DNA from 2 places in the Ramlibacter sp. GS1-15 genome. Region 1 is predicted to be linked to the other one. Evidence: predicted binding sites of a transcription regulator. Region 1 holds the regulator's gene; the other holds the start of a gene.
The links. Region 1 encodes HrcA, which represses chaperone genes, less so after heat shock. Its sites were predicted from a motif close to TTAGCACTCNNNNNNNNNGAGTGCTAA; they were not measured.

Region 1 (15,453 bases):
AGTGGAGCTGTGGAACAAGTCCGCGGCCGCCCAGCTCGATGCGCAGCTGCGTGAGCGCCGCCGCAACTTCACGCGCCGGCTGGAGGCCATCGAGCGCATCCAGCAGGCCGCCAGCGGCCTGGACGAGCGCATCGGGGAAATCGGCCTGCAGGAAGCCGCGCTGAACGAGCTCGACGCCAAGCTCACCGAGCTCACCGACCACCTGGTGCAGACGCCGGAACCGGTCACGCAACCGGCGCCTCTCGAGCCCCTCCGCAAGACCGCATGACCGCACTCGTCGCGGGATTCGCCGGCCGCATCGTGCGCTGGCAGCAAAGCCATGGCCGCAGCCACCTGCCGTGGCAGGCGACGCGCGATCCGTACCGCGTGTGGCTGTCGGAGATCATGCTGCAGCAGACGCAGGTGGCGACGGTGCTGGACTACTACGGGCGCTTCCTCGAACGTTTTGCCGACGTGCGGGCGCTGGCGCGCGCGAGCGAGGACGAGGTGCTGTCGCTGTGGAGCGGCCTCGGCTACTACAGCCGCGCGCGCAACCTGCACCGCTGCGCGCAGGAGGTGGTGGCGCGCTTCGGCGGCGAGTTCCCGCGCACCGCGGCGCAACTCGAGACGCTGCCCGGCATCGGCCGCTCCACGGCGGCGGCGATCGCCGCCTTCTGCTTCGGCGAACGTGCGGCCATCCTCGACGGCAACGTCAAGCGCGTGCTCTCGCGCGTGCTGGCGTTCGACGGCGACCTGGCGAGCAGCGCGAACGAGCGTGAACTGTGGTCACACGCGCAGGCGCTGCTGCCCAGGCGCGATCTCGCCGCGACGATGCCCAGCTACACGCAAGGGCTGATGGATCTTGGCGCGACGGTGTGCCTGGCGAGGAATCCCTCGTGCCTTCTCTGCCCCGTGGCGGACCTGTGCAGGGCGCACCGCGAAGGCGACCCGGTGAAATATCCCGTGAAGACGCGCAAACTGAAGCGCACGGCGCAGTCGCTCTGGCTGTTGCGCGCGCAGGACCGCGACGGCGCCGTGTGGCTGCAGAAGCGCCCGTCATCGGGCGTGTGGGCCGGCCTGTACTGCCTGCCGGCGTTCGACAGCCGCGAAGCCCTGGAAGCGGCGGCGCCATCGAAGCTCGAGCTGCGCGAAGAGCCTGCGTTCGTGCACGTGCTCACGCACAAGGATTTGCACCTGCACCCCGTGGGACTGCGGTTGACGCGCAGGCAGCGATTGCCGATCGCGGGGGAGTGGATCGAGGCGGGCGCCTGGCCCGGGCTCGGCCTGCCCGCGCCGATTCGCAGGCTGCTGGAAGCCTAGATCGCGTCCAGCTCCCGGTGGCGCTTCAGCGTCACCCACTTCGGCCCGAACGCCGCGGCCAACCGCTCGACGAGATACACGGAACGGTGCTGCCCGCCGGTGCAGCCGATCGCCACGGTGACGTAGCTGCGGTGATCCCGCGCGAGCGGCTCGAGCCACTGCGCGATGAACTGCTCGATGTGCCGGTACATCTGACCGACCTCCTCGTGCTGTTCGAGGTACTGCACGACGGGAGCGTCGCGGCCGGTGAGGTCCTTGAGCTGCGGCTCGTAATGCGGGTTGGGCAGCATGCGCACGTCGAACACGAAATCCGCATCGACCGGGATGCCGCGCTTGAAGGCGAAGGATTCGAACACCAGCGTCAGGCGCGAGGCCGGCGCCGACAGCAGCGACTTCACGTGCGCCTGCAGCTGCGAATTGCGGATCATGCTGGTGTCGATCACGTGCGCCTGCTCGCGCAGGTCCGACAGCAGCTCGCGCTCGAGCTCGATCGCATCCACCAGCGCATGCTGCTGGTCGAAGTTGCGGGCGACGTCTTCCTGGCCCTGGCCCGACAGCGGGTGCCGCCGCCGCGTCTCGGAAAAGCGGCGCACCAGCGTGTCCGTCGTCGCATCCAGGAACAGCGAACGGATGCTCACGCCCTGCGCCGCGAGCTCGCGCAGCTGCTGCGGCACCAGCGGCAGCGACGTCGCGCTGCGTACGTCCATCGCAATCGCGACGCGGTCGGCGTTGTTCCGCTTCTCCAGCGCGACGAAGTCCCGCAGCAGCTCCGGCGGGAGGTTGTCGACGCAGTAATAGCCGGCATCCTCCAGCGCACGCAGTGCCACCGACTTGCCGGAGCCCGACATGCCGGTGATGAGCACGAGCTCGAGGCTCATCCTGCCCCCGAGAGCATTTCCTTCGCGTGCGCGAGCGTGGTGCCCGACAGGCGCTCGCCGCCCAGCATGCGCGCGATCTCGGCGACGCGATGCTCGCCCAGCACGCCGGTCACGCTGCTGGCCGGGCCTTTCGCATCGCTCTGCTTGGCCACGACGAGGTGGTGGTCCGCACAGGCGGCGACCTGCGGCAGGTGCGTCACGGCCAGGACCTGCCTGTCGCGCCCCAGCTGCTTCATCAGGCGACCCACTGTCTCCGCGACGGCGCCGCCGACACCGGCATCGACCTCGTCGAAGATCAGGGTCTGCGCCGTGCCCAGGCGGCTGGTGGTCACGGCGATCGCCAGCGCGATACGCGACAGCTCGCCGCCGGAAGCGACCTTGCCCACCGGTCGCGGCGTGCTGCCGGCATGGCCGGCGACGAGGAACGCCACCTCCTCCAGGCCGCTCTGCTGCGGCTCGGCGAGTGTCTGCAATTGGACTTCGAAACGGCCACCCTGCATGCCCAGGCCCTGCATCGCCGCGGTCACGGCCTTGGCCAATTGCGGCGCCGCCTTGGTGCGGGCTTTCGAGATGGAACGTGCGGCCGCGAGGTAGGCCGCCTGCGCCTGCTTGTCTGCCTGCTCCAGCGCCGCGAGGTCCGCGGCCGCATCGAGCCTGGCGAGTTCTTCCTTCCACGACGCGAGCAGCGACGGCAGCTCGGGCGGCGTGCGCCGATACCGCCGCGCCAGCGACATCCACAGCGACATGCGCTCGTCCAGCTGCGCGAGCCGTTGCGGATCAAGCTCGGTCTTGCGCAGGTAGGCGTGCAAGGTGTGCGCCGCGTCTTCGACCTGCGCGAGGCTGGAGGCGAGGACTTCCGCGATCTCGCGGAACTGCGGCTCGACATGCTCCTGCGCCGACAGCAGCGACTGCGCCTGCGCCAGCGCGCGCGACGCACTGCCTTCCTCGCCTTCCATCGCCTCGATCGCGCCTTGCGCCGCCTCGATCAGCGATTGCGCGTTCGCGAGCCGCGTGTGGCTGCCATTGAGCTCGTCCCACTCGTCGGTGCCGGGGGCCAGCTTGTCGAGTTCGCCGATCTGCCAGGCGAGCCGCTCGCGCTCGCGCGACAGCGTCTCCTGCGCGGCGCGGGCATCGGCCAAGGTCTTCTGCGCGGCGCGCCACTTCTGCCACGCATCGCGCACGGGCTGGACGTCGACAGCGGCGTAGCCGTCCAGCAGCTCGCGCACGGCATCGGCGCGCGTGAGGCTTTGCCAGGCGTGCTGGCCATGGATGTCGACCAGGCTGTCCGCCAGCTCGCGCAGCTGCGTCGCCGTCGCCGGGCTGCCGTTGATCCAGGCGCGGCTCTTGCCCTGGTTGTCGATGCTGCGCCTCAGCAGCAGTGCGTCTTCCCGCTCGAACCCGGCCTCTTGCAGCCACGGCACGAGCGCGGCCGGCAGGTCGAATTCCGCCGTGATCTCCGCGCGCGCCGCGCCTTCGCGCACGACGCTGCTGTCGGCTCGCGCGCCCAGCGCGAGCTGCAGCGCATCGACCAGGATGGACTTGCCCGCGCCGGTCTCGCCCGTCAGCACGGAAAAGCCGCCAGCGAGCTCCAGTTCGAGCTCGCGCACGATCACGAAATCGCGCAAAGCGATCCGCCTCAACATATCAGGAGTGCCCCTCGTTCCAATGAAGCTTCTTGCGCAAGGTATCGAAGTAGGTCCAGCCGCGCGGGTGAAGGAATCGCACGCGATGCTGTGACCTCTTCACCGTGATCCGGTCGCCGTGCAAGAGCGACGCCAGCGACTGCATGTCGAAATTGGCGCTGGCGTCGCGGCCGGACACCAGCTCGATCGTGACCTCCGACGCATCGGGCAGGACGATGGGCCGGTTGGACAGCGTGTGCGGCGCGATCGGCACCAGCACCCAGCCCGGGGTGGACGGATGCAGCAGCGGGCCGCCGGCGGACAGGGCATACGCCGTCGAGCCGGTGGGCGACGCGACGATCAGGCCGTCGGCGCGCTGGTTGGCGACGAAGTGGCCGTCGACCTCCACGCGAAGCTCCACCATCCCCGAGGTGGCGCCGCGGTTGACGACCACGTCGTTCATCGCCGTGGCCTCGAACACGCAGTCGGTGCCGCGCATCACGCGCGCCTGCATGATGCTGCGGTGGTCCTCCTCGAACTGGCCGGCCAGCATGGGGCCCAGGGCCTCGCGAAAGCCCCCGAGCGGGATGTCGGTGATGAAGCCCAGCCGCCCCTGGTTGATGCCGATCAGCGGCACGCCGTAGCGCGCCAGCTGCCGGCCCATGCCCAGCATCGTGCCGTCGCCCCCCACCACCAGCACCAGGTCGCAGTTGGTGCCGATGCCGGGGACGTCGAGTTCGGTGTAGCCGGCCAGGCCCGAGGCCAGCGCCGTCTCGCGCTCCAGGGCCACGGTGCAGCCTTGCGCCATGACGAATTGCGCGATCTCCTCCAGCGCCGCGCGCGGCGAACCGGCGGACCCCGCCACCGAGGCGTGGTACTTGCCGATCAGGGCGATCTGGCGGAAGACGCATTTCATTCGGAAATTAGAGCATTAAAAGGGGCGCGCTCGCTAGAATTGGCTCGACATGCTCGATGACCGTGCCAAGCTGTTGTTGAAAGCCCTGATCGAGCGCTACATCGCCGAGGGGCAGCCGGTGGGTTCGCGCACCCTGTCGCGCGCCTCCGGGCTGGAGCTTTCGCCCGCCACCATCCGCAACGTGATGGCGGACCTCGAGGAGCTCGGGCTCATCGCCAGCCCCCACACGTCGGCGGGCCGCATCCCGACGGCGCGCGGCTACCGCCTGTTCGTGGACACCATGCTCACGGCCCGCCGCGACGAACTGGCCCACGCGCCCCAGCTGCCGCCCGACCAGCCGCAGCGCGTCATCGCCCATGCGGCACAGCTGCTGTCGAACATGTCGCAGTTCGTCGGCGTGGTGATGGCGCCACGCCGCAGCTCCGTGTTCCGCCACATCGAATTCCTGCGCCTGTCGGACCGCCGCTACCTGGTGATCATCGTCTCGCCCGAGGGCGACGTGCAGAACCGCGTCGTGCACACCGCGCACGACTACACGCAGTCGCAATTGATCGAGGCCTCGAATTTCCTGACCGCCAACTACGCGGGCATGACCATCGAGCAGGTGCGCGAGAAGCTCAAGACCGAGGTCGAGCAGCTGCGCGGCGAGATCGCCGACCTGATGCAGGCGGCGGTTCAGGTCAGCACCGAGGCGATGCGCGAGCAGGACGAGGTGGTGATCTCCGGCGAACGCAACCTGCTCGCCGTTTCGGATTTCAGCCACGACATGAACCACCTGCGCCGCGCCTTCGACCTGTTCGAGCAGAAGACGCAGCTGATGCGGCTGCTGGACATCTCGGAGCAGGCCGCCGGCGTGCGCATCTTCATCGGCGGCGAAAGCCAGGTGGTGCCGATCGAGGAGCTCAGTGTCGTGAGCGCGCCTTACCAGGTGGACGGGCAGGTCGTGGGCACGCTGGGCGTGATCGGCCCCACCCGCATGCCCTACGACCGCATGATCCAGATCGTGGACATCACCTCCAAGCTGGTGAGCAACGCGCTCAGTCACAATAAGGGCCCCGAGGGCCGTTAGCTCAGTTGGTTAGAGCAGGGGACTCATAATCCCTTGGTCGCTGGTTCAAGTCCAGCACGGCCTACCAGTCACCCGCCGTCAGCCGTCACGCGACGGCAGCATCGCCCGCAACACGCCATCGCGCAGCAAGAAGTGGTGGTACAGGGCGGCGGCGGCATGCAGGCCCGCCACCCACAGGATCGCGTCACCCAGCCAGCCGTGCAGCCCGGCGACCTGCTGGCCCAGCGCATGCGATTCCGCCAGCCATGGACCGATGTTTCCGCCCAGCCACGTCAGGGCGTGGCCCTCGAGCCATGCGCCGGCAATGGCCGTGAGCGGCACCAGGAACAACAGCACATAGAGCAGCGCCCGGACGGCCTTCGCCGCCGCGCCCATCCAGCGAGGCATCTCGGGCGGATCGGGCTGCGGGTCGAACGCGCGCCAGCACACGCGCACGAACGACAGCAGGAACACGCTCAGGCCGAGCGTCTCGTGCAGCCGCCGCCCGAATTCGCGCGCATCCGAATAGACGCGCGATTCCGGACCGCCTGGACCGTAGATGAACGCGGCCAGCACGAGGATGGCCGTGAGCCAATGCAAGGACTGGGCGACGGGGCTGTACCTGTTCTTCGTGCTGATCCGTCCGGTCATGGCTTGCAGTCTAGGTCAACACCGCTTCCGCGGTGTTGACGCCGGGCAAACTGTGTATCGCGCGGTCGATGCGGTTGTGCCACGCAGGCTGCGGGTGGACAATCCCGCACGCCTCGCCGGCGCGGCGTGCCACCGGTGGGGAATCAATCGCTCTTGCGCGCCGAGGAGATGGCCATGTTCCGATTGCCCACCCAAGCGTTGCTGTCCTGTGCCGCGGTTGCGGCCCTGTCCTTGTCCGCGCCGGCCTGGGCCGTCCATGGCGGCGAGGGCCTGAAGTGGGGCGATGCACCGCCGGTGCTGCCCAAGGGCGCGAAGCTCGCGGTGCTGCAGGGCGATCCGAGCAAGCCCGGCCCGTTCGTGATGCGCCTGCAGACGCCCGCGGGCTACAAGGTCGCGCCGCACTGGCATTCGCAGACCGAGAACGTCACGGTGATTTCGGGCAGCTTCATGGTCGGCATGGGCGAGAAGTTCGATGCCAAGGCGATGAAGACGATGAAGGCCGCCGATTTCGGGTCCATCCCCGCCAAGCAGCCGCACTACGCGATGGCGAAGACGCCGGCGGTCATCCAGATCCACGGCGAAGGCCCGTTCGACCTGACCTACGTGAACGACAAGGACGATCCGACCAAGGCCAAGTAAGCGTTCGGCCCGATTCGGCCGTGGGCCCGCCACCGGCATACTCGACGGATGAGCATGCTGGCGGTGGGGTTCTGGGGCGCTTACTTCGGCGCGGTGGCGCTGTCCGGCGTCGCCGCGCTGCTGGCGTTCACACGCTCCGCGCGCCGGGTGGCGCTCACCGGGGCGCTGTCCGCTTTCCTGTCGGCCGCCTATGCGCTGGCCTTCCTCGGGTGGGTGCCTTTCGCGGAGGGCGATGCGCTGCTGCGGCTGCAGGCGCATGTTGCGGCTGTCACGGCAGCCGTCCTCGGGCTCATGTTGTTCATGCTGCTCGACTCCTTCCGCACGCCCGCCGGCGTCGCGCGCAGCCGCATCGTGCTGGCCGCGCTGGCCGGCGCGGTGATCGCCGTCGGCTGGCTGCTTCCGGCGCAAGACGCGCTGTGGCTCGCCCTGGCGCTGGAATCGCTGATGGTCTTAGCGGGGCTGGCCGTGTCGCTTCGCAGCGCCTGGGGCGGCGAGCGCGAAGGCCGGCTGGCGCTGGCCGCGCTTCCCTGCATGTCGGTCGCGCTGGCGGGCCTCGACTGGTACGCCTTGCATCCCCGGGACACGCCGTGGCAGGTGCATGCGGCCAGTGCCGTCGCCAGCATCGCGTACCTCCTGTGCATGGCGGCGGCGATGTGGTCGCGCTACGCCTACCTGATCGAAGTCAGCACCGTGATGACGCACGGCCCCAACTTCGACCCGATCACGCGGCTGCCTTCGCACGAGCGTACCGGGCTCGCAGTGGGCGATTCGTTCGGCAGCGACGGACGGCCTTGCGGCGTCATCGTGGTGTCGATCGACAACCTCGGCGTCGTCGAGCAGTTGCATGGACGCGCCGCCTACAACCATGCGCTGTTCGTCTGCGCGTCGAGGCTGCGCAAGCTGGCGCTGCCGGGGGTGGAGCTGGCGCGCGTGCCCGATGACGGCTTCCTGCTGCTGGCGCGCCGTCCGCGGGATGCGCAGCAACTGATCGATCATGCGCTGCGGGTCAAGCGCCGCCTGTCGCGGCCGGTCGTGCTCGGCACGAGCGGCGAATTGCTGCAGCTCGAAACCAGCAACGCGAGCTGGGAGGCGCGTATCGGCATCGGGTTGCTCATGGCGCCGGCCGAGATGCCGCCGCGGCTCGCGATCGCGCAGGCGAGGGCGATGTCGCGCTCGGCCTGGGGCTACGCGAGCAACATCGCCTGGTACGACAACGACGCCGAGCAGATCGCGGAGCTGCCGGTACCGGGCATGGCGGTCCCGCGCACCGGATGATCCGGCACCTGGTCGAGTAGCCATCGCGCGCCGAATCGGCGAAGATCGCGGTCACGGACGCACGCGAAAGGAGACCGCGATGAAGTTCGACTCGTTCCGGCAGTTCTACGCCTATTACCTGACGCAGCACGCGAACCCCGTGTGCCGCACGCTGCATTTCATCGGCTCGACGCTCGTGCTGCTCACGCTCGCGGTCGCAATCGCCACGCGCAACGGCTGGCTGCTGATCGCGCTGCCGTTCATCGGCTACGGCTTCGCCTGGGTCGGCCACTTCGGCTTCGAGAAGAACAAGCCGGCCAGCTTCGGCCACCCGGCCTGGAGCTTCGCCAGCGACTGGGTGATGTGGTGGCAGATGCTGACGGGCAAGGTGCCGTTCTCGGGCACCCTGGCCGCCGCTTGACGCCCTCGTTCAATCCGGCGCGCTACGACCTGCTGTCGATCCGCATCGCGGTCGCGTGCGCGCAGCACGGGTCACTGTCCGCGGCGGCCGCTGCATCCAATCTCGCGCTGGCCGCGGCCAGCCGCCGCTTGCGCGAGCTCGAGGATTCGCTCGGCGCACCGCTGTTCGAGCGCCATCGCCGCGGACTGATCCTCACGCCGGCCGGGCACATCTTCGTGCGCCATGGGCTGGCGCTGCTGCAGGCCGCGGAGCGCCTGGGCGGCGAGCTGCGCGATTTCGGTCAGGGCGTTGCGCGCCACGTGTCGCTCTGCGCCAGCACCGCGGCCATCAACCAGTTCCTGCCGCCGCTGCTCGCGCAGTACGCGAAGTTGCAGCCCGGCGTGCGGGTCGATCTCGAGGAGCAGATGTCGGACATGGTGCCCGGCGCCGTGCGCGAAGGGCGCAGCGACCTGGGCATCTTCGTGGAAGGCGTGGACGCGCGCGGCATCGAAACACGCCTGTTTCGCGAAGACGAGCTGGTGGCGGTGCTGCCGCGCGCGCACCGGCTCGCGAAGTCGCGCCAGCCGCTGTCGTTCGCGCAGCTGCTCGACGAAGACTGGATCAGCCTGAACACCGGCGCCGCCATGTTGCTGGAGCTGCAGCAGGCGGCGCTGGCGGCGAACCGGCCGTTGCGGCTGCGGTTCCAGGTGCGCAGCTTCGACGCCGTGTGTCACCTGGTCGATGCAGGCCTGGGCGTCGCCGTGCTGCCGCGGGCGGCGGCCGAGCCGATCGCGCGCACGATGGCCCTGGTGCTGCGCCCCCTGGCCGAGGCGTGGGCGAAACGCCGCCTGCTGCTGGCGACGCGCGCCGGCCAGCAGGACGAGGCGGTGCGCGCCCTGGCCGGCTTCCTCGCGCAGCCTTCGCCGAATGCGAAGGCACAGCGCCGCAAACGGCAATAGACGGCGTCGGCCCGCAGGCGGACACTGCGCCGCCATGACGCACACGGCAGACAAGACGCAAGGGCCCGCCGCGCTCGCCGGCCTGAAAGTCCTCGAGCTTGGCCAGCTCATCGCGGGCCCGTTCGCGGGCAAGACACTCGGGGACTTCGGCGCCGACGTGATCAAGATCGAGCCGCCCGGCACGGGCGACGCGCTGCGCAACTGGCGCCTGCTCAAGGACGGCACGTCGCTGTGGTGGCAGGTGCAGTCGCGCAACAAGAAGTCGGTCGCGCTCGACCTGAAGGACCCCAAGGCGCAGGAGGCCGTTCGCACGTTGGCGGCCGACGCCGACGTGCTGATCGAGAACTTCCGTCCCGGGCAGATGGAAAGCTGGGGCCTGGGCCCGGACGAACTGCGGGCGCTGAACCCCGGCCTGATCATCCTGCGCATCAGCGGGTACGGGCAGACCGGCCCGTACCGCGAGCGGCCCGGCTTCGGCGTGATCGGCGAGGCGATGGGCGGGCTGCGCCATCTGACCGGCATGCCGGGCGAGGTGCCGGTGCGCGTGGGCATCTCGCTGGGCGACACGCTCGCGGCGCTGCACGGCGTGATCGGCGTGCTGGTCGCGCTGCAGCACCGCCATCGCACGGGGCAGGGCCAGGTCATCGACGTCGCGCTGTACGAGGCCGTGTTCAACTGCATGGAAAGCCTGCTGCCCGAGTACAGCGTGTTCGGCGCGGTGCGCGGGCCGGCCGGCAGCGCGCTGCCCGGCATCGCGCCGAGCAATGCGTACCCGTGCAGCGACGGCTTCGTGCTGATCGCGGGCAACGGCGACAGCATCTTCCGGCGGCTGATGGAACTGATCGGCCGCATGGACCTGGCGAACGATCCGCAGCTCGCGCGCAATTCGGACCGCGTGGCGCGCGTGGCGGAGCTCGATGCCGCGATCGCCGGGTGGACGCGGCGGCGCAGTTTGGCCGAAGCGCTAGCCGCGCTCGCCGCCGCTTCGGTGCCCGCGGGCCGCGTGTACACGATCGCCGACATCGCGGCCGATCCGCACTACCAGGCGCGCGGCATGATCGAGCAGGTCACGCTGGCCGACGGCACGCGCGTGGCGGTGCCGGGCATCGTGCCGAAGCTCTCGGTCACGCCGGGCGCACATCGCCGCAACGCGCCGTCGCTCGGGCAGGACACGCACGAGGTGCTCGCCGCGGCCGGGATCGAGGTTGCGGCATGACGCGCATCTTCTTCAACGAGGTCGCGCCGCGCGATGGCCTGCAGATGGAGCCCGCCTTCGTGCCGACAGCCGAGAAGGTCGCGCTGGTCGATGCGCTGTCGCAATGCGGCTTCGCCAAGGTCGAAGTGACCTCGTTCACCTCGGCCAAGGCGATCCCGATGCTCGCGGATGCGGAGCAGGTGATGGCGGGCATCGGCCGCGTACCGAGCGTGGAGTACACGGTGCTGGTGCCGAACGTGCGCGGCGCCGAACGCGCACTGGAGGTGCGGCCCGACGAACTCAACATCGTGATGTCGATGTCCGAGTCGCACAACCACGCCAACCTGCGCATGTCGCGCGAAGAGAGTTTCGCCAAGCTGGCCGAAGTGATCCGTCTCGCGCAAGGGCGCGTGCCGGTGAACGTGTCGCTCTCGACCGCTTTCGGCTGCCCGTTCGAAGGCGAGGTGCCGCAGGCCGAGGTGATGACCTGGGCCGATCGCTTCGCCGATCTCGGCGTGCGCGGCCTGACGTTCTGCGACACGACCGGCATGGCGCACCCGCTGCAGGTGCGGCGCGTGGCGGAAGAGGCCGTCCGATGTTTCGCCGGCTCGCAGCTCACCTTCCATTTCCACGACACGCGCGGCATGGGCCTGGCGAACCTGATGGCCGCGGTGGAGAGCGGCATCACCCGCTTCGACGCGTCGCTCGGCGGGCTCGGCGGTTGCCCCTACGCGCCGGGCGCGAGCGGGAACATCGCCACGGAAGACGCCGTGCACATGCTCGACGCGATGGGCTATGACACGGGGATCGACCTCGCGCGCCTCATCGACCTCGCGCGTGCGCTGCCGGGCCTCGTGGGGCACGCGGTGCCGGGACAGATCGGCAAGGCAGGGCGCATCCGCGACCTGCATCCCATTCACTGACAGGAGACAAGCATGACATCGATGAATCGCCGGCAGCTTCTGGCCGGTGCGGCGGCAGCGGCCGTCGCCCCTTGGGCCGCGCCGGCCTGGGCGCAAGGCAAGGCCATCACGCTGGTGGTGCCCGCCGCGCCCGGCGGCACCACCGACATTGCCGCGCGCATGCTGGCCGAGCCGCTGGGCAAGGCGCTGGGCGTGACGGTGATCGTGGACAACCGCGCCGGTGGCAACGGCAACATCGCGGGCCAGCTGGTTTCGCGCGCCGCTCCCGACGGCAACACGCTGCTCGTGCAGTACTCGGGCTACCAGTGCATCACGCCGCTGATCCAGCCCGTGTCCGGGTTCGATCCGGGCAAGGACCTCAAGCCCATTGCGCACCTGATCGACGCGCCGCAGGTGCTGGTGACGCGCGCGAATTTCCCCGCATCGAACTTCGCGGAGTTCCTCGCCTACCTCAAGTCGCATCCGGGCAAGGTGAACTACGCGTCCAGCGGCAACGGCTCGCTGCAGCACGTGACGACCGAGTTGATGAAGGACCTGACCAGGACCTTCGCGACGCACATCCCCTACCGCGGCACCGGCCCCGCGCTGACCGACCTGCTCGCGGGCAACGTCGACTTCACCATCACCACACCGCCCCCGCTGCTGGGCCACATCCGCGCCGGCAAGCTCAAGGCGCTGGTGACGACGGGCCGCACGCGTGTGGGCGCGCTGCCCAATGTGCCCACGGCCACCGAAGCGGGCGTGTCGCTGGTGGCATCGTCGTGGTTCGCGGTCTACGGGCCGGCGGCGCTGCCGGCCGACTTGCAGCAGAAGCTCTCGGCGGCGATCGCGAAGGTCGTGCAATCGGAGCAGTTCCGCAAGCTGGCGGAGGATCAGGGCGCCAAGGCGATCGCCATGGACCCGGCGCAGCTCGACGCGCTGGGCGCGAACGAGCGCAACATGTGGAACCGCGTCGTGAAGGTGGCGAACATCCGGGCGGATTGAGCGCCGCGGGCACGTCAGCCCACTCGTGCGAGCACCTGCGCGCGCGATGACTCCAGTAGCCTTTCGGCCGTGGCCGGGTCGGACGCGCAGCGCGCGAGCACGAGCGCGCCGACCAGCTCGGCCAGCAGCGACGTCGCGACCGCGCCCGCATCGGCGACGTGCAGCTCGCGCAACAGGCCTGCGATGGCACTGGCCAGCCGTGCCGATCCCGTTTCGAACGCGCGCCGCGCGTCCTCGTTCATGCGCGGGATGTCGGTGGCCAGCGCGGCGATGGGGCAGCCGCTGTCGCGCCGCTCGCAGTGGGTGAGCGTGAGATAGCGGTTCACGTAGTCGCGCAGCGCCTCGCGCGGCGGCTTGCCGGCCGCGTTCCTTTCGAAACTGGCCAGCAACTCGTCGAACATGCCCTCGATGGCATGGGCGAGCAGGTCCTCCTTGGAATCGAAGTGCGCGTAGAAGCCGCCGTGCGTGAGCCCCGCCGCGCGCATCACCTCGGCGACCGCGACCTTCTCGGGGCCTTCGCGGCGCAGCGCGCGCGCGGCCGAGCGCAGCACCTTCTCGCGCGTCTGCTGCTTGTGTTCAGGTCCGTAGCGCATGGCGTTCCGGTCAGGCCGCGGCTGCCCGCGCCACGGGCGCCACGGGCGCTTCGCGGATGGGCAGGTGGACCAGCGCCGCGCCCACGGCGAGCACGACGTCGATGTACCAGACCCAGTCGTACGAGCCGGTCGCTTCGAAGATACGCCCGCCCAGCCATGCGCCGAGGAAGCCGCCGAACTGGTGGCTGAGCATCACGATGCCGAACAGCGTCGCCATGTTGGCGACCCCGAAGAACTTCGCGACGAGGCCGGCGGTTGGGGGCACCGTGGAGAGATAGGTCAAGCCCATGACAGCCGCGAACAGCAGCACGACGGCCCCCGTCTTCGGCGCGAGCAGGAAGGCCACCACCGCGAGTGCGCGCGCCGCGTACACCAGGGACAGCAGCGACTTCATGCGCCAGCGACCGACGGCCCATCCCATCGCGAGGCTGCCCGCGATGTTGAAGAGGCCTATCAGCGCGAGCGACCAGCCGGCCCACTGCGCGGGCAGGCCGCACAGCGCGATCACGCCCGGCAGGTGGGTGGCGAGGAAGGCGACGTGGAAGCCGCACACGAAGAATCCGGCCGCGAGCAGCACGAAGCTGGGCGTACGGAAGGCCTGCGCGATGGCCTGGCGAGTCGTCAGCGATGTCGCGCCGGCGGCCGGCGCGACGTGGGCCGAATTGCCGCGCAGCACGTATGCCGCGGGCAGGCAGGCCAGGATGAAGAAGCCCAGCACCTGCATCGCCGCCGCCCAGCCCAGGCTGGCCATCAGCGCCGTGGCGATGGGCGCCATCAGGAACTGCCCGAAAGAGCCGCCGGCGTTCACGATGCCCGTCGCGAGCCCGCGCTTGTCCTGCGGGATGAGGCGCGTGGTGGCGGCCATCAGCACCGCCGGCCCGGCCATGCCCGATCCGCCTGCGGCCAGCACGCCGATGGCGAGGATCAGGCCCCATGTGGTCGTCATCAGCGGCGTGATGATCGTGCCGGCGGCGACCAGCACCGCGCCCGCGAGCAGCACCCGCCCCGCCCCGACCTTGTCGGCCATCGCCCCGGCGAAGGGCTGCGTGAGGCCCCACCACAGCTGCCCGAACGCGAAGGCCAGGCTGATACTGCCCAGCCCCAGGCCCGTCGACGTATTCAAGGCCGACAGGAACAGGCCCATGGTCTGGCGCACCCCCATCGTCAGCGCGAAGGTTCCGGCCGCGGCGAGCAGCACGAGCCACAAGGCGGGTCGCCACGCGGGGCGGGAGATGTCCATGGGTTGCGCTCCTCGATGAGATGTCAAGCATCATATAATGGGATGTCCGGCCGTGCAGGACGGGTCTACGGAGCCCCTCCGGCCGGCCTGCTATAATTCCGGGCTCAGCGGCTGTAGCTCAGTTGGATAGAGTACTTGGCTACGAACCAAGGGGTCGTGGGTTCGAATCCTGCCAGCCGCGCCAATTGAATCAATGGGTTAGCTTCGAAAGAGGCTAGCCCATTTTCTATTTGCGCGAGTTTTGCGCGACTTGGATTTCCACCAAGGGGTCTTGGGTCGTCTAGCTCGAGAGAACCCGCGCGATTCGTCGCACGCCGTCATCAGCTTGCGGATGCTCGAAAAATGTCGTATGATAATCATCATGCAAAAGTCCAAGCCCCATGCCCGAGCCGCGGCGAAAGATGCGACGCATGAGCGCATCGTGTCGGCGGCCGCTCGAGCGATTCGCCGCAGCGGTTACGCCGGCACGGGCGTCGCGGACATCATGAAGGAAGCCGGTTTGACTCACGGTGCGTTCTACGCCCACTTCGCTTCACGCGATGCCATGTTGGCGGAAGCGGCGAGCCGCGCTTGCGCGGAATCGGCCGCCGCCGCGTCCGGCGCCGTGGCCAGCGTGCCCACCCAGGAAGCGCTGAAGACGATGCTGCACACCTATCTCTCGCGTGAACATCTCGAGCAGGTCGAGTCCGGATGCCCACTGGCCGCGCTCGGCTCCGAGACCGTGCGTCAGACACCCGAAGTGCGCCGCGCAACGACGCAGCACATCAAGGCGATGGTCGACCTGGTCGCGCGCCAGTCGCCCGACTGGGGGCAGCCAGCCGCCCACGAGCGCGCGCTCCTCACCATTGCCGC
Region 2 (15,453 bases), 380 kb from region 1:
CTTCCTGCGCGGCGAAGTGGGCGAGTTCATCGACCTGCTGCCGGCGCAGCAGCGCGTGAACGAGGCGTACTGGTATCGCGGCACGGCCGACGCGATCTACCAGAACATCGACATCCTGCGGTCCTACAACCCCGAGTACATCCTGGTGCTCGCGGGCGACCACATCTACAAGATGGATTACTCGCTGATGCTGCTCGACCATGTCGAGCGCGGCACCCGCTGCACGGTCGGCTGCGTCGAAGTGCCGCGCATGGAAGCGACCGCACTCGGCGTGATGGCGATCGACGAGGACCGCAAGATCACCGCCTTTCTCGAGAAGCCCAAGGATCCGCCGGGCATGCCGGGCAAGCCCGACCGAGCGCTCGGCAGCATGGGCATCTACGCTTTCGATGCGGACTACCTGTACCACCTGCTCGAGGAAGACCTGGCCGATCCGGCATCCGAACACGACTTCGGCAAGAACGTGATCCCGCGGGTCGTGCGCGAAGGCGCCGCGCTCGCGCATCCGCTGGCGATGTCGAGCGTGCCGTACAACGCGCCGCACGAGCCCTACTGGCGCGACGTGGGGACCATCGATGCGTTCTGGTCCGCGAACCTGGACCTCGCCTCCGACTTGCCGACGCTCAATCTGTACGACCGCGAATGGCCGATCTGGACCTACCAGGAGCAGCTGCCGCCCGCGAAGTTCGTGCCCGACGACAAGGGACGCCACGGCGAGACGGCCAACCTGCTGGTGTCGGGCGGCTGCATCGTGTCGGGATCGGACATCACCGAATCGGTGTTGTTCTCCAACGTGCGCGTGCACTCGTGCTGCACCATCCGGCAGGCGGTGATCATGCCGGGGTGTGTGATCGGCCGCGGGTGCAAGCTGAGCAAGGTGGTCATCGATCGCGGCTGCCGCATTCCCGAAGGGCTCGCCGTCGGCGAAGACCCTGCGCTCGATGCCCGGCGTTTCCATCGCACCGAGAACGGCGTCGTGCTGATCACCGCAGAGATGCTCGGCACGTTGTGACCGCCGTTGCATCACGGACCAGCCTCGACGACCCCACGGCGTGCGCTTTCTGGCTAGGATTCCGCGACGATGAAGCTGGTGGTGTTCGGGCTCACGGTCTCTTCGTCCTGGGGTAACGGGCATGCGACCCTGTGGCGGGGACTGGCCCGGGCCTGGGCCGGGCGCGGCCACGAATTCGTCTTCTTCGAACGCGACGTTCCCTATTACGCCGCCAACCGCGACCTCATGCAGATGCCCGGTGGCGAGCTGCTGCTTTATCGCGAGTGGGGCGACGTGCGCGAACGCGCCGCGCAGCACATCCGCGAAGCCGACGCCGTGATGGTCACGTCGTATTGCCCGGACGGTGTCGCGGCGACCGAACTGATCGCGGGCGAGGCACGGGATGCGGTCAAGGTGTTCTACGACCTGGACACGCCGGTCACGCTCGAGAATGTGCGTGCGGGCCAGCCGGTCGCGTACCTCGGCCCGCGAGGCTTGCGCGATTTCGACCTGGTGCTCAGCTTCACAGGGGGCGCGGCACTGGATGAATTGCGGGAGCGGCTGTGCGCACGCGAGGTGCGCACGCTGTACGGCCATGTCGATCCGCAGGTGCACCGCCGCGTCGCGCCGGTCACCAATTACGTCTGCGCCCTCTCCTACCTGGGCACGTATGCGGCCGATCGGCAGGCGGCCCTGGAGACGCTCTTCGTCGAGCCGGCCCGGCGCCTGCCCGACCTGGAGTTCCTCATCGGCGGCGCGCAGTACCCGCAGGATTTCCCGTGGACGCGCAACATCCGGTTCGTGCGCCACATGCCGCCTTCGGAGCATCCGGGCTTCTTCTCGTCGTCGCGCTGGACGCTCAATGTGACGCGACGCGCGATGGCGGTGAACGGTTACTGCCCGTCGGGGCGCCTGTTCGAAGCGGCGGCATGCGGCACGCCGGCCATCAGCGACGCGTGGGCGGGGCTCGAGGAATTCTTCCGGCCGTCGGACGAGATCGTCGTGGCGCGCACGACACAGGACGTGGTCGATGCGCTGCAGCTGGGCGACGCCGAGGTGGATCGCATCGCGCGCGCCGCGCGCGAGCGCGTGCTCGCGCAGCACACGTCGGCCCATCGGGCGCGCGAGCTCGAGGAACTGCTCGAAGACGCGCGCGCACCGGCGGCGGGGATCGCATGAACAGGATTGCAGGGAGCTGAACACCATGTGGGGCATCGTTCCGGCCGCGGGCCTGGGCACGCGGATCCAGCCGCTTGGCTTTTCCAAGGAGTTGCTGCCCGTCGGCAGCACGCTCGCCGGCGACATCGAGCGGCCGCGTGCCGTCAGCGAGTTCCTTGTCGAGCGTATGCTGAAGGCGGGCGCCACGCGCATCTGCTTCGTGGTCGCGCCGGGCAAGGCCGACATCGTGCAGTACTACGGCACCACGATGCAGTCGGCCGACCTGTGCTATGTCGTGCAGCCGAAGGCCGGCGGCCTGTGCGACGCCATCTTCCGCGCGAACTCGCTGGTGCGGCCCGACGAGAGCGTCCTGGTGGGCCTGCCGGACACCATCTGGTTTCCCGACGACGGCTTCGCGGCGTTACCCGACGACACGCTGTCGTTCCTGCTGTTCCCGGTCGATCGGCCCGAGGCCTTCGACGCCGTGGTCACCGACGATCAAGGCAACGTGCTGGAGATCCAGGTCAAGCACCCGGACGCCAAATCGAACTGGATCTGGGGCGCGTTCAAGCTGCCCGGCCGCGTGCTGCACGAGCTCGAAGCGCTGTGGCAGCAGCGCGGCCGCCGCGACGAATATGTCGGCACGCTGGTCAACGCCTACCTGCAGAAGGGGGGTCGCGCGATCGGCGTGCGCCGCGGCGAATCGTACGTCGATGTCGGCACGGTCAACGGCTATCGCGAGGCGCTCGGCCTGTTGGGAGCGCGCAAGCGCGCGCCCGCGGCGGAAGCTGCGCGACCGCCGACGGTGTGCGGCAACACGGGCGCGGCGATCGTCAAGCGTCCGGGCGACGCGCCGGCGCGCATCGCGAAGAAGCTGTTCACGCACGAGGAGATCGCGCGGCGCGTGCACGAGCTGGGCGACTGGTTCCAGAACATCGACCTGGCCGGCGTGCCGACGGCGCCGGCCCATTTCCTGGGCGACTACCCCTCGCTCAAGTGGAAGAAGTTCGCGCACTTGCTGCCCGGCGACATGAGCGGCATGTCCGTACTGGACATGGGCTGCAACGCGGGCTTTCATTCGTTCGAGATGAAGCGGCGTGGCGCGAGCCGCGTGGTCGCGATCGATTTCGACGACTATTACCTGAACCAGGCGCGCTTCGCCGCCGAGGTGCTGGGTCACGAGGACATCGAGTTCCGGCGCCTGTCGGTGTACGACGTCGCTTCGCTCGGCGAGAAGTTCGACCTGGTCCTCTTCATGGGCCTGATCTATCACTTGCGGCACCCGCTGCTCGCGCTGGACCTGATCCACGAGCACGTCGCGAAAGACATGCTGCTGTACCAGTCGCTGCAGCGCGGCAGCAGCGAGGTCGAGCCGCTGGCCGAGGACTACGACTTCTGGGAAACCGAGATCTTCGAACGGCCCTCGTACCCGCGCCTGCACTTCGTCGAGAACAAGTATTCGCACGACGAGACCAACTGGTGGATCCCGAATGCCGCCGGCAGCGCCGCGATGCTTCGGAGCGCCGGCTTCCAGGTGATCGCCCACCCTGAAGAGGAAGTGTTCCTGTGCCGGCGCGGCGAACTGCCTGCGGGCGGCGACACGCAACGCGCGGCCTACCCGCTGAAAGCGTGAGCGCGCCGTGCACCTCACTGACCTGCTGGCCGGGCCGCGCGCGATGCTGGTCGCCGCGCATCCCGACGACGAGAGCGTCGGTGCATCGACGCTGCTGCCGCGCCTGGCGCACGCACGCTTCGTCTATGTGACGGACGGCGCGCCGCGCGACGGGCGCGACGCCGCACGGCAAGGCCGGACCGTCGAGGAGTACCGCGACGCGAGGCGGCGCGAACGCGCCGCAGCGTTCGCGCTATGCGGGCTGGATCCCTCGCGCATCATCGAACTCGATTGCCCCGATCAGCAGGCGGCCTTGCGCCTGGCCCCGCTCGCCCGCAAGCTGGCGACCTGGCTGGACGAGTGCCGCGTCGAAACGGTGCTCACGCATCCTTATGAGGGCGGTCACCCCGATCACGACGCGACCGCGTTCGTCGTGCATGCCGCTGCTCACCTTGCCCGGCGCAGACCCGTGATCGTCGAGATGACTTCGTACCACAAGGGGCCGCAGGGACTGGTGGCGTGCGAGTTCCTTCCGGACGCCGCTGTCGACCCGCAAACGACCACGACCTTGTTGTCCGGGCAGCAGCGTGCGTTCAAGCAGTCGCTGCTCGACTGCTATGCCTCGCAACACGACACCTTGCGCTGGCTGCCGCTCGATGTCGAACGATTCCGGCCCGCACCACGCCACGACTTCCGTCGATCGCCGCACGATGGGCAACTGTGGTACGAAACGCGCGACTGGGGCCTAGATGGCCCGCGCTTTCGCGAGCTGGCCGCCGATGCGATGCGCGAGCTGGGGATCGAGTCATGAGCCTGACGGTCCTGAGCGTCGCGTTCCCCTTCGCGCGCGTCGCGCCCGATGCGGTGGGGGGCGCCGAACAGGTGCTCGGGCGGATCGATGCGGCGTTGGTGCGTGCCGGGCATCGCTCGCTCGTCGTCGCGAGCGCGGATTCGACGGTGCAGGGGCGCCTCACCGGCGTACAGGTTCCGACCGGGCCGCTCACCGACAGCCAGCGGCGCCGCACCTGGGCCGAATGCCGCGAGTGCGTGATCCGCGCGATCGGCGCCTTCCGGCCGGACGTGGTGCACATGCACGGCCTGGATTTTTTCGAGTACTTGCCGCCGCCCGGTGACGTGCCGATCGTCGTCACGCTGCACCTGCCGCCGTCGTGGTATCCACCACGCGCGTTCGACCCTGCACGCGAGGACGTGCACCTGCATTGCGTCTCGCGCAGCCAGCATGCGCAGTGCCCGCCGGGTGCGCGGCTGCTGGCACCGATCCCCAACGGCGTACCCGTTCGCGATCGTGTGCCGCGGGTGCGCCGTCAAGGGTTCGCGCTGGCATTGGGGCGCATCTGCCCCGAGAAGAACTGGCATGCCGCGCTCGACGCGGGCCGGATCGCGGGTGTGCCCGTGCTGCTCGCCGGCGAGGTGTTTCCGTACGAGGCGCACCGCGACTATTTCGATGCGCAGATCCGGCCACGGCTGGACCACGCCCGCCGTTTCGTCGGCCCGGTCGGGCCGCGCATGAAGCACCGCCTGCTGGCCCGCGCGCACTGCCTGCTCGTGCCGAGCCTGGCCCCGGAGACAAGTTCGCTGGTTGCGATGGAGGCGCTGGCCTGCGGCACGCCGGTCATCGCTTATGCGAGTGGCGCGCTGACCGAGATCGTCCAAGAGGGGGTGACGGGTTTTCTCGTGGACTCGCCCGGAGCCATGGCCGCGGCCATCGCGCGCTGCGAGCACATCGCGCGCTCCCGCTGCCACGCGGTCGCACGCGAAAGGTTCGACGTGAAGCGCATGTTGGCACAGTACTTCGATGTCTATCACCAGCTCGCGGCGCACACGGTCGACTTCGCTTGAGGTCCTGACCTCGACGGACGCGCTCGACAGCCTGCGCCCGGATTGGGAACGCTTGTGGCGCCGCGCGCGCGCGACCCCGTTCCAGTCGCCGGCCTGGCTGCGGCCCTGGTGGACGCATGTGGGCTGCGGCGAGCTGGCGAGCCTGGCCGTGCGCGATGCGGACGACGGCGAGCTCGTGGGCCTTGCGCCCTTGTACATCTTCCGCGACGGCCGTGGCGTGCGCCACCTGTTCCCGCTGGGGATCGGGACGACCGATCGCATCGATGCGCTGGCCGACCCCGGGCGCGAAGACGAAGTCGCGCAGGCCATCGTGGAGCACGTCGAGGCCCTGCGCGGCGAATGGGACGTGCTCGAGTGGCCGCAGCTTGCGCAGCACGCGGTGCTGCTGCGCTGCCGCTGGCCCGCGTCGTGGCGCATGGGCGTGAGGGCATGCGAGGCGAATCCGGTGCTGCCCTTGCCGGCGCGGGTGCCCGAGCCGATGGCGAAGAGCCTCGCCTATTGCCGCCGTCGCGCGGCACGCGACGTCGCCCCTCGCATCGAGATGGCGGACGCGAGCAACACGCATGCGCTGCTGGGTGCGCTTGCCGCGCTGCATGCGAAGCGATGGGCGCGGCGCGGCTTGCCGGGCGTGTTCGGCGAGCCGGGTGTCCTCGCCGCGCACCGCGAGGCCGCGCCGCAACTTCTGGCGCTGGGGCTGCTGCGCCTGCTCGCGCTTCGTTTCGAGGGCGAGATCGTCGGCATGGCGCTTGCCCTCGCCGATGCACCGGGCGTGCCGCGGCGGCGCTGGTATTGGTACATCGGCGGCTTCGATCCCGCCTTTTCCATCTACAGCCCCGGCACGCTCCTGATCGGCCACGCGATCGATGCGGCAACCGCCGAAGGCGCGAGCGCGTTCGACTTCCTGCGCGGCGCCGAAGACTACAAGTACCGCTGGGGCGCGAACGACGAACCGATGTTCGCGCTGGACATCAATCCCTAGGAAGTGTCATGTCCTTGCAGTTTCCCATCGGCGTGCGCTGGACCATCGGCGACGTCAGCGACCGCGGCTTCGAGGCGTTGCGCCTGTCGATCTGGGGCGCGTGGCATGTCTTCGGCCCGGGTGCCGGCTACGCCGTGTGCGTCAACACGGTTCCGGTGCGTGAGGCGCGCGAGCGCACCGGCCCCGTGCCGCACGCCGTCGGGTGGCATCAGGTGACGGCGGGAGATGTTCCCGCTTTCCTGCGCACGATCCTCGCGCGCAACATGGCCGAGGGCACCGGCTGGAAGTTCGCGCCGGCGCGCCTCTTTCCGCAGCGCTTCGAGGTCGCGCTGGACAACGACGCGATCCTGTGGGCGTTGCCGCCTTCCATCGAACAGTGGCTCGCCTGCGCCGCGCAGCGCGGCGAATGCCTGCTGGCGCAGGACGTGCGCGCGGCTTGCGGGCAGTTCGCGGCGATGGCCCCGCGCGAGCCGGCGCTCAACTCCGGCATCCGCGGCCTGCCCCCGGGGTTCGATCTCGAGAGGGCGCTGCTGCGCACGATCGGCGCGCGGGAACAGCAGCTGGGCGCGCCCATGGTCTTCGCCTCCGAGCTGGACGAGCAGGGATTGCAGGCCGCGGCCCTGTGGCGGGCCGGAAGCTTGCACGTGGTCAGCGTCGACGAAGTGTCGATCTGCTCGCCGTTCTTTCCGCACAGCCCGTATCTCGGCCGGTGCGGCGCCCACTTCGTCGGCCTGAACGCCCGGCACATCGCGTGGGACTACTACGATCGCCCCGCCGACGAGTGGATGACGGAGCACTGGGTTCGCCATCGGCGCGAGCTCTGCGCGCGCACCGGCGCGCCGCTCGCGCTGCACGAGGCGTCAGTGTGAGGGCAGCGCCGCCTTCGCATCGGGTTTGACGCGGCGAAGCAGCGCCATCATGTCGCGCTCGATGCGCCGCATGGCCGCTTCGGTGTGGCCCTCGAAGCGCACCGTCAGCACCGGGTTCGTGTTGGAGGCGCGCACCAGGCCGAAGCCGTCGGGCCAGTCGACCCGCAGGCCGTCCACGGTGCAGACCTGCGCGCCGGGGAAGTCGGCGATCGCCGGCAGGGCGCGCGCCACCTCATGCGCCTCGCCTTCCGCGCATGCCACATGCAGTTCCGGGGTCGAACAGCTTCCGGGCAGCGCATCGAGCACGGCGCTCGCGTCGGGGTGGCGCGACAGGATTTCGAGCAGCCGGCATGCGCCGTAGGTGCCGTCGTCGAAGCCGTACCAGCGTTCGCGAAAGAAGATGTGGCCGCTCATCTCGCCGGCGATCGGCGCCTGAAGCTCGTTCATGCGCTGCTTCACCAGCACATAGCCGCTCGGCCCCATGACCGGCTGACCGCCGGCGGCGGCGATCACCTCGGGCAGGCGCTGCGTCGACTTCACGTCGAAGACGATGGGGGCGCCGCGCACACGCGCGAGCGTGTCGCGGGCCAGCAGCATCAACTGCCGGTCGGGATAGACGACATTGCCGGTGCGCGTCACCACGCCGAGCCGGTCGCCGTCGCCGTCGAGGGCCAGGCCCAGCTCGGCACCCGCCTCCTGCACCTTCGCAATCAGGTCCTGCAGGTTCGCGGGATTGCCGGGATCGGGATGATGGTTGGGAAAGCGGCCATCCACGGCGCAGAAGAGTTCCGTGACGTCGCAGCCGATCGCGCGCAGCACCTGGGGCGCCGACGCGCCGCCGACGCCATTGCCGCAATCGATCACGACCTTCATCGGCCGCGCGAGCTTGACGTCGCCGGCAATGCGATGGGCATAGGCGTCGAGCACGTCGGCTCGCACCACACGGCCGGGGCGCGGCGGCGCGACGGGGCTATCGGCTTCGATGCGCTGGCGCAGCAGCTGGATCTCGTCGCCATGGACCGTGCGCCCGGCGAGCACGAGCTTGAAGCCGTTGTGGTCGCGCGGGTTGTGGCTGGCCGTGACCTGGATACCGCTGCGCGCGAGCGTGCAGGCGGCGAAGTACAGCATCGGTGTCGTCGTGGCGCCGAGCTCGATCACGTCGACGCCGCCGGCCACGAGCCCGCGGATCAGGGCATCGGCCAGTGCCTGCGAACTGAGTCGGCCGTCGCGGCCGACGGCCACCACAAGCTGATGCTCGGCGCGTGCCATCCCGGCGAACGCGCGTCCCAGCCGGCGCGCGAATTCCTCGTCGAATGCCACGGGCACGACGCCGCGTATGTCGTAGGCCTTGAAGATGCCGGGGGTGTGCACGGTGCGAGGCGAAGCAGTGCGAACGATTCTAGTGAGGCGCGAAGCTCATCAAGCGCAACCGCCGGCGACCCAGGCCGAGCTGCGCGGATACGACTTGTCCGACAGCGCAACACCGTGGCCTCCTAGTGCGCGCCGCGAGCTCGTGCCTAGCATGGGAGAAGACGCCGCCGGGGCCGCACAAGAGGCCAGCCATCACCGATCGAAAGGAGGCATGCCATGCCGCAGAAAGCCTGGAGCAACAAGCGCGAGCGCCAGTACGAACACATCAAGGAAGGCTACGAGAAGCACGGCAAGGACGAGAAGACGGCCGAGGAAATCGCGGCGCGGGTCGTGAACAAGGAGCGCGCGCAGCACGGGGAAGCGAAACATGCGAGCGCGCAGTCGCTCGCGGACATGCCGGCACCCAGGCGCGGTGGCCAGCGCTCGCACCGCGGCCAGGGCGGCCGCACGCGCGACCAGCTTTACGAAGAAGCGAAGCGCAAGGGCATCAGCGGCCGCTCGACGATGACGAAGGACGAACTCGAGCGAGCGGTCGACTCGAAGTGAGTCACTCGCCGTCCCAGTAGTCGAGCGCCTGGGCAGGACGCGTCATGTGGCGGATCTCCCCGCCGCCGTAGGCCCCGATCTTGCCGGAATCCGGATACTCGCAGACCTCCGCGGGCATCATGGTGCTGACGGAGATGTACGCGAGCTCCTCGTCCGAGTCGTTCACGATCTGGTGGGCCGTATCGGGCCCGCCGGTCGGGCAGCAGATGAAGTCACCCGCGCGGATCGGCCGGGTTTCGCTGCCGTAGCGCAGCTTGCCGCGCCCGCGCACGATGAAGAACATCTCTTCCTCCGCGCGGTGGCTGTGGAACGGACAGCCCGCTTTGCCCGGCGGCAGCACGTCATAGGAATAGCCCAGGTCCTTGGCACCGAGCAGCGGGCCGACTCGGGCGCCCCGCGTCTCGAACTTCTTGCCGTGCTGAAACGTTTCGAGCTTCAGCTCGTCGATGTTGATGACGCGTTGGTTGATTTTCATGAGCGGCTCCACTGCGTGCAGCCTCGGTCTCGGCCAAATTGCGAGCGGGCTCCTGGCGCCGACATTCTCATGCAGGTCCGCTTCTGACCGGCAGCGCAGCATTGGAATTGGCATCAATTCCTGGCCGACAGCTCCGCAGATTGTGGGAGCGCCCTGGCTGCACCGTCGCACGGTCGCCACGCAAATGACTCGCCAGCCATTCCTTTTCTTGCCGACGGATGAGCACGCTGGCTAGACTGGCCGCGGACCCGATACCCGGGTCCGCAACATCCAATAGGGAACGAAGAATGAAATTGATCGCGATCGCGGCCGCCTCTGCCATGCTGATGGCCGGCGCCGCCCAGGCCCAGACCCGCTCCACCGTCACCGGCACCACCTATGGCGAGCTGGGCTACAGCACGCTGAAGATTTCCGACTCGGGCATCAGCGTGAAGCCCGCCATGCTGCGCGGCATCGTCGGCTACAACTTCCATGAGAACTTCGCTGTCGAAGGCATGCTGGGGTTCGGCGTGCGCAAGGACAGCACCTCGACGACGTTCGCCGGCGTGCCGGTCGATGTCCAGCAAGACGTTCGCCACATCGTCGGCATCTACGTCAAGCCGAAGGCAATGATCAGCGACGCGTTCGAAGTGTTCGGCCGACTGGGCTACGCCCACACCCGCGTGCGGACCGCCGCTTCGGTGGCGGGCTTCTCGGCGTCGGACAGCGGCAGCGACAGCAGCGTGTCCTATGGCGTCGGCGCCAACTTCAACATCTCGCCGAAGATGTACGTGGGCGTCGACTACATGCGCTACTTCAAGAAGGATGACACGAAGATCGACGGCTTCACCATCGGTCTGGGCTATCGCTTCTGATCCTGCGCATCGCGCACGAATGCCCGCCGCCGGCGGGCATTTTTCTTTCTGGCCGGGACGCCGCAGGAGCTTGCGTTTCGCGAGGGCGCCGGTCTCTTGAAACGCCCCCAAAAGGCCTTATCATTGGCACTCGCTGGATTTGAGTGCTAACAGCAGAGCTGGCCGGCCACTCAGCCCAAGCGCAAGTTAATAAGCGCTAACTTTCTTTGGATCGTTGGCGTTTTTTGATGTCCTTCCGTCAGTCATTCAAGGAGATGCAATGAAGCTTCGCCCCCTGCACGATCGCGTGATCGTCAAGCGCCTGGAAAACGAGACCAAGACCGCCTCGGGCATCGTCATTCCCGACAACGCCGCCGAGAAGCCCGACCAGGGTGAAGTCCTGGCCGTCGGCCCGGGCAAGCGCAGCGAGAAGACCGGTGACTTCATCGCCCTGAACATCAAGGTCGGCGACCGCGTGCTGTTCGGCAAGTACAGCGGCCAGACCGTCAAGGTCGATGGCGACGAACTGCTGGTCATGAAGGAAGACGACCTGTTCGCGGTCGTCGAGAAGTAATCAGGCTGATCCCAAGGAGAAAATCAAATGGCAGCTAAAGACGTTATCTTCGGCGCGGACGCGCGTCATCGCATGGTCGAAGGCGTGAACATCCTGGCCAACGCGGTCAAGGTCACGCTGGGTCCGAAGGGCCGCAACGTGGTGCTCGAGCGCTCGTTCGGCGCCCCCACCGTCACCAAGGACGGTGTGTCGGTCGCGAAGGAGATCGAGCTGAAGGACAAGCTCCAGAACATGGGCGCGCAGATGGTCAAGGAAGTCGCTTCCAAGACCAGCGACAACGCCGGTGACGGCACGACGACCGCCACGGTGCTCGCGCAGGCCATCGTTCGCGAAGGCATGAAGTACGTGGCCGCGGGCATGAACCCGATGGACCTCAAGCGCGGCATCGACAAGGCCGTGACGGCCCTGGTCGAGCAGCTGAAGAAGCAGTCCAAGCCCACCACGACGTCCAAGGAAATCGCCCAGGTCGGCTCGATCTCCGCCAACAGCGACGAGTCGATCGGCAAGATCATCGCCGACGCGATGGACAAGGTCGGCAAGGAAGGCGTGATCACCGTCGAGGACGGCAAGTCGCTCGACAACGAACTCGATGTCGTCGAAGGCATGCAGTTCGACCGCGGCTACCTGTCGCCCTACTTCATCAACAACCCCGAGAAGCAGTCCGCCATCCTCGAGAACCCGTTCGTGCTGCTGTACGACAAGAAGATCTCGTCGATCCGCGACCTGCTGCCGACGCTCGAACAGGTGGCCAAGGCCTCGCGCCCGCTGCTGATCGTCGCGGAAGAAGTCGAAGGCGAAGCGCTCGCGACGCTGGTGGTCAACACCATCCGCGGCATCCTGAAGGTCGTGGCGGTCAAGGCGCCCGGCTTCGGTGACCGTCGCAAGGCCATGCTGGAAGACATCGCCATCCTCACGGGCGGCCAGGTCGTCTCCGAAGAGACCGGCATGACGCTCGAGAAGATCACGCTGGCCGAGCTGGGCCAGGCCAAGCGCATCGAAGTGGGCAAGGAAAACACCACCATCATCGACGGCGCCGGCAAGGCCGCGGACATCGAAGCGCGCGTCAAGCAGATCCGCGTGCAGATCGAGGAAGCCACCAGCGACTACGACCGCGAGAAGCTGCAAGAGCGCGTGGCCAAGCTGGCCGGCGGCGTGGCCGTGATCAAAGTCGGTGCCGCGACCGAAGTCGAGATGAAGGAAAAGAAGGCCCGCGTCGAAGACGCCCTGCACGCCACGCGTGCGGCGGTGGAAGAAGGCGTGGTGGCCGGCGGTGGCGTCGCGCTGCTGCGTGCCAAGCAGGCCGCCGGCGCCATCAAGGGCGACAACGCCGACCAGGAAGCCGGCATCAAGCTCGTGCTCAAGGCCATCGAGTCGCCGCTGCGTGAGATCGTCTACAACGCCGGCGGCGAAGCCAGCGTGGTGGTCAACCGCGTGCTGGAAGGCAAGGGCAACTTCGGCTTCAACGCCGCGAACGACACCTACGGCGACATGATCGAGATGGGCATTCTCGATCCGACCAAGGTGACCCGCACCGCGCTGCAGAACGCCGCGTCCGTCGCGTCGCTGATGCTGACCACCGAGGCGATGGTCGCCGAAGCGCCGAAGGAAGAAGCGCCCGCCATGCCCGGTGGCATGGGCGGCATGGGTGGAATGGGCGGCATGGACATGTAATGTCCGGGCGTGCCTCGCCATGAGAAAAGCGCCCCTCGGGGCGCTTTTTTTTTGGCGTCGACCGTGCGGGCCGGGAATCAGGACTCGAAGATGTCCTTGTACGAAGAATAGATGGCCAGCATGGTGAGCGGCATCAGCACGAACCAGCCGAGCCCGAAAGGGATGGACGCCACGACCGCAGCGACGATCCAGATCAGGCCGTAGACAAGGAACGCGCCGACGTTTCCCCAAGTCGCGGACCAGCTGGCCTTCAGCGCATCCACCGGCGCCACATCGCGAAAGACGACCAGCGCGGGCGCGAACCACAGGGCCATCGCGAACACGAAGCCGAGCACCAGTCCCACCAGCACGGCCAGCATGCCGAAAGCGGCGCCCGCCATCATTCCCCCCGCGCTGCGGGCGGCCCCGCCGGCCATCATTCCCATCACGGCGCCGCCCCCCATGAGGGTCATCACCAGCACAATGACGAGCGTCGCCCCGGCAGCCAGGGCGCCCAGCACCAACAAGGGGTTGAGCTTGTCCTTGAAGCCCGCGAACATGTCCGCGACCTCGAGCGAGCCGCCACCGTCAAGCTTGCGGGCCGACAGCATCCAGCCGCCGGCGATCACCTGGCCCAGAACCGTCGCGATCAGGCCCCCGATGAAGGGAATCCAGCCCAGTACGAAGAACCCGATCACGAAAATCACGCCGAAAATCAGCCACATGCCCGGGTTCTTCATGAAAAGCGCCCAGGATTGCGTCCACCAGGCCGTTCCGCGTCCGGCTTCCACCGCGCGCTTGGCGCCGGTTCCGATTGCCGTGTCCTCCATTGTTGTTCCCTCCAGTCGTGGTGCAGTTCGGATCGAACCGCCGCGGAGTATGCCGCGCCTGTCGGTCAGCACAAGAGAGTTTGCCGCAGGCCGTCAGCGGCCGGCGACCCGGCGCAGGAGGCCGGCCGTGGAAGGATCGAGGCCGGCCTCATCGCCGCTCGCCAGCCGCGGCGCGATGTCCGTGGCGAGCACCTTGCCCAGCTCCACGCCCCACTGGTCGAAGCTGTTGATGCCCCAGATCGAGCCGCTGGTGAAAACGCGGTGCTCGTACATCGCGACCAGCGCGCCCAGGCTCGCCGGATCCAGCCTCTCGAGGATGAAGAAGGTGCTGGGCCGGTTGCCGGGAAAGTCCCTGTGGCCGCCGGCGTCAGCCTTGCCCTGCATCAGCGCCTGCGCTTGCGCGAGCGCATTGGCCAGCAGCTGGTCGTGATGGCCTGCGAGCGAATGCGCCGCATGCTTCACGGCGATGAACTCGACCGGCACCACGTCCGTGCCCTGGTGCAGCATCTGGAAGTACGCGTGCTGCCCGTTCGTGCCCGGCTCGCCCCAAACGACAGGCGATGTCGACACGGTCAGCGGCCGGCCCATGGCGTCCACGCGCTTGCCGTTGCTTTCCATCTCGAGCTGCTGCAGGTAGGCCGGCAGGCGCTTCAGGCCGCTGTGGTACGGCGCGACGCTGCGGCTCGCGAAGCCGAAGAAACCGCGGTAGAAGACGTCCAGCAGCCCCAGCCGCACCGGCAGGTTCGCATCGAGCGGTGCCGTGCGGAAATGCTCGTCCATCTCATGGGCGCCGGCGAGCAGCTTGCGGAAGTTCTCCGCGCCGATGGCGATCGCGATGGGCAGGCCGATCGCCGACCACATCGAGTAGCGGCCGCCCACCCAGTCCCAGAAACCGAAGGTCGTCGCTATCCCGAATTCGCCCGCCGCCTTCACGTTGGTCGTCAGGGCCCCGAAATGCCGCGCGACATCGGTGCCGCCCTGCTGCTCGAACCAGGCCTTGGCCGAGCGTGCATTGGTCATCGTCTCGATCGTCGTGAAGGTCTTGGACGCGATCAGGAACAGCGTGCTTTCGGGCTTGACCTGCGCCAGCACCGCGGCGAGCTCGTGACCGTCGACGTTTGACACGAAATGGAAGCGCTTGCCGGGGATCGCGAAATCGGCCAGCGCGGTCACGGCCATCTGGGGGCCGAGATCGGAGCCGCCGATGCCGATGTTGACCACGTCCGTGATGCGCGCGTCGCCCCGCACGCGCTCGGCGTAATCGAGCATCGCATCGAGCGTCTCGTGCACCGCGCGCGCATCGGGGTCGCGGCTCGCGCCCTTGGGCATGCGCAGCAGCCAGTGCTTCACGGCGCGCCGCTCGGTGTTGTTGACCGGCTCGCCTGCGAACATCGCGTCGCGGTGGCGCTCCAGCATGCATTCGCGCGCCAGCTCGAGCATGAGCGAACGGGTATGCGCATCGATCAGGTTCTTCGACAGGTCCGCGAAAACGCGCGGCGCCTGCTGGGAATAGGTCTCGAAGCGCTTCGGCTCGGCGCGAAAGGCGTCGCGCACGTCCAGCAAGCGGCCTTGTTTGTCGAAATGCTCGCGCAGCGACAACCAGGCTTGCGTGTGGTCGCAATGGGGGCGGGAGATGGCATCGATCATGCGCGGATTATCTGCGTCCCCACCTCTGCCGCGCGGAGTCGCTAAAGTTAGCCTTCAT

Region 2: a site for HrcA is predicted at 10,839-10,865, ahead of AC3EF3_RS18290 (co-chaperone GroES). Genes of this name have one in related genera too.

What each region holds. Positions count from the first base shown of each region.
Region 1 is NZ_JBYNTU010000001.1:3,249,084-3,264,536, reverse strand. It holds gene AC3EF3_RS16315 (dynamin family protein) at 1-268, shown strand, start outside; gene mutY (A/G-specific adenine glycosylase) at 265-1,299, shown strand; gene rapZ (RNase adapter RapZ) at 1,296-2,177, opposite strand; gene recN (DNA repair protein RecN) at 2,174-3,820, opposite strand; gene AC3EF3_RS16295 (NAD kinase) at 3,822-4,715, opposite strand; gene hrcA (heat-inducible transcriptional repressor HrcA) at 4,765-5,784, shown strand; tRNA gene AC3EF3_RS16285 (tRNA-Ile) at 5,775-5,851, shown strand; gene AC3EF3_RS16280 (cytochrome b) at 5,863-6,414, opposite strand; gene AC3EF3_RS16275 (cupin domain-containing protein) at 6,589-7,053, shown strand; gene AC3EF3_RS16270 (GGDEF domain-containing protein) at 7,102-8,328, shown strand; gene AC3EF3_RS16265 (Mpo1-like protein) at 8,408-8,728, shown strand; gene AC3EF3_RS16260 (LysR substrate-binding domain-containing protein) at 8,725-9,666, shown strand; gene AC3EF3_RS16255 (CaiB/BaiF CoA transferase family protein) at 9,701-10,882, shown strand; gene AC3EF3_RS16250 (hydroxymethylglutaryl-CoA lyase) at 10,879-11,784, shown strand; gene AC3EF3_RS16245 (Bug family tripartite tricarboxylate transporter substrate binding protein) at 11,797-12,768, shown strand; gene AC3EF3_RS16240 (TetR/AcrR family transcriptional regulator) at 12,783-13,361, opposite strand; gene AC3EF3_RS16235 (MFS transporter) at 13,372-14,601, opposite strand; tRNA gene AC3EF3_RS16230 (tRNA-Arg) at 14,709-14,785, shown strand; gene AC3EF3_RS16225 (TetR/AcrR family transcriptional regulator) at 14,951-15,453, shown strand, end outside.
Region 2 is NZ_JBYNTU010000001.1:3,632,411-3,647,863, forward strand. It holds gene glgC (glucose-1-phosphate adenylyltransferase) at 1-1,012, shown strand, start outside; gene AC3EF3_RS18240 (CgeB family protein) at 1,082-2,170, shown strand; gene AC3EF3_RS18245 (TIGR04290 family methyltransferase) at 2,196-3,782, shown strand; gene AC3EF3_RS18250 (PIG-L deacetylase family protein) at 3,790-4,572, shown strand; gene AC3EF3_RS18255 (glycosyltransferase) at 4,569-5,621, shown strand; gene AC3EF3_RS18260 (GNAT family N-acetyltransferase) at 5,674-6,600, shown strand; gene AC3EF3_RS18265 (hypothetical protein) at 6,609-7,469, shown strand; gene AC3EF3_RS18270 (phosphomannomutase/phosphoglucomutase) at 7,461-8,840, opposite strand; gene AC3EF3_RS18275 (plasmid stabilization protein) at 9,057-9,386, shown strand; gene AC3EF3_RS18280 (cupin domain-containing protein) at 9,388-9,861, opposite strand; gene AC3EF3_RS18285 (porin family protein) at 10,149-10,715, shown strand; gene AC3EF3_RS18290 (co-chaperone GroES) at 10,975-11,268, shown strand; gene groL (chaperonin GroEL) at 11,296-12,939, shown strand; gene AC3EF3_RS18300 (BPSS1780 family membrane protein) at 13,017-13,820, opposite strand; gene pgi (glucose-6-phosphate isomerase) at 13,842-15,395, opposite strand.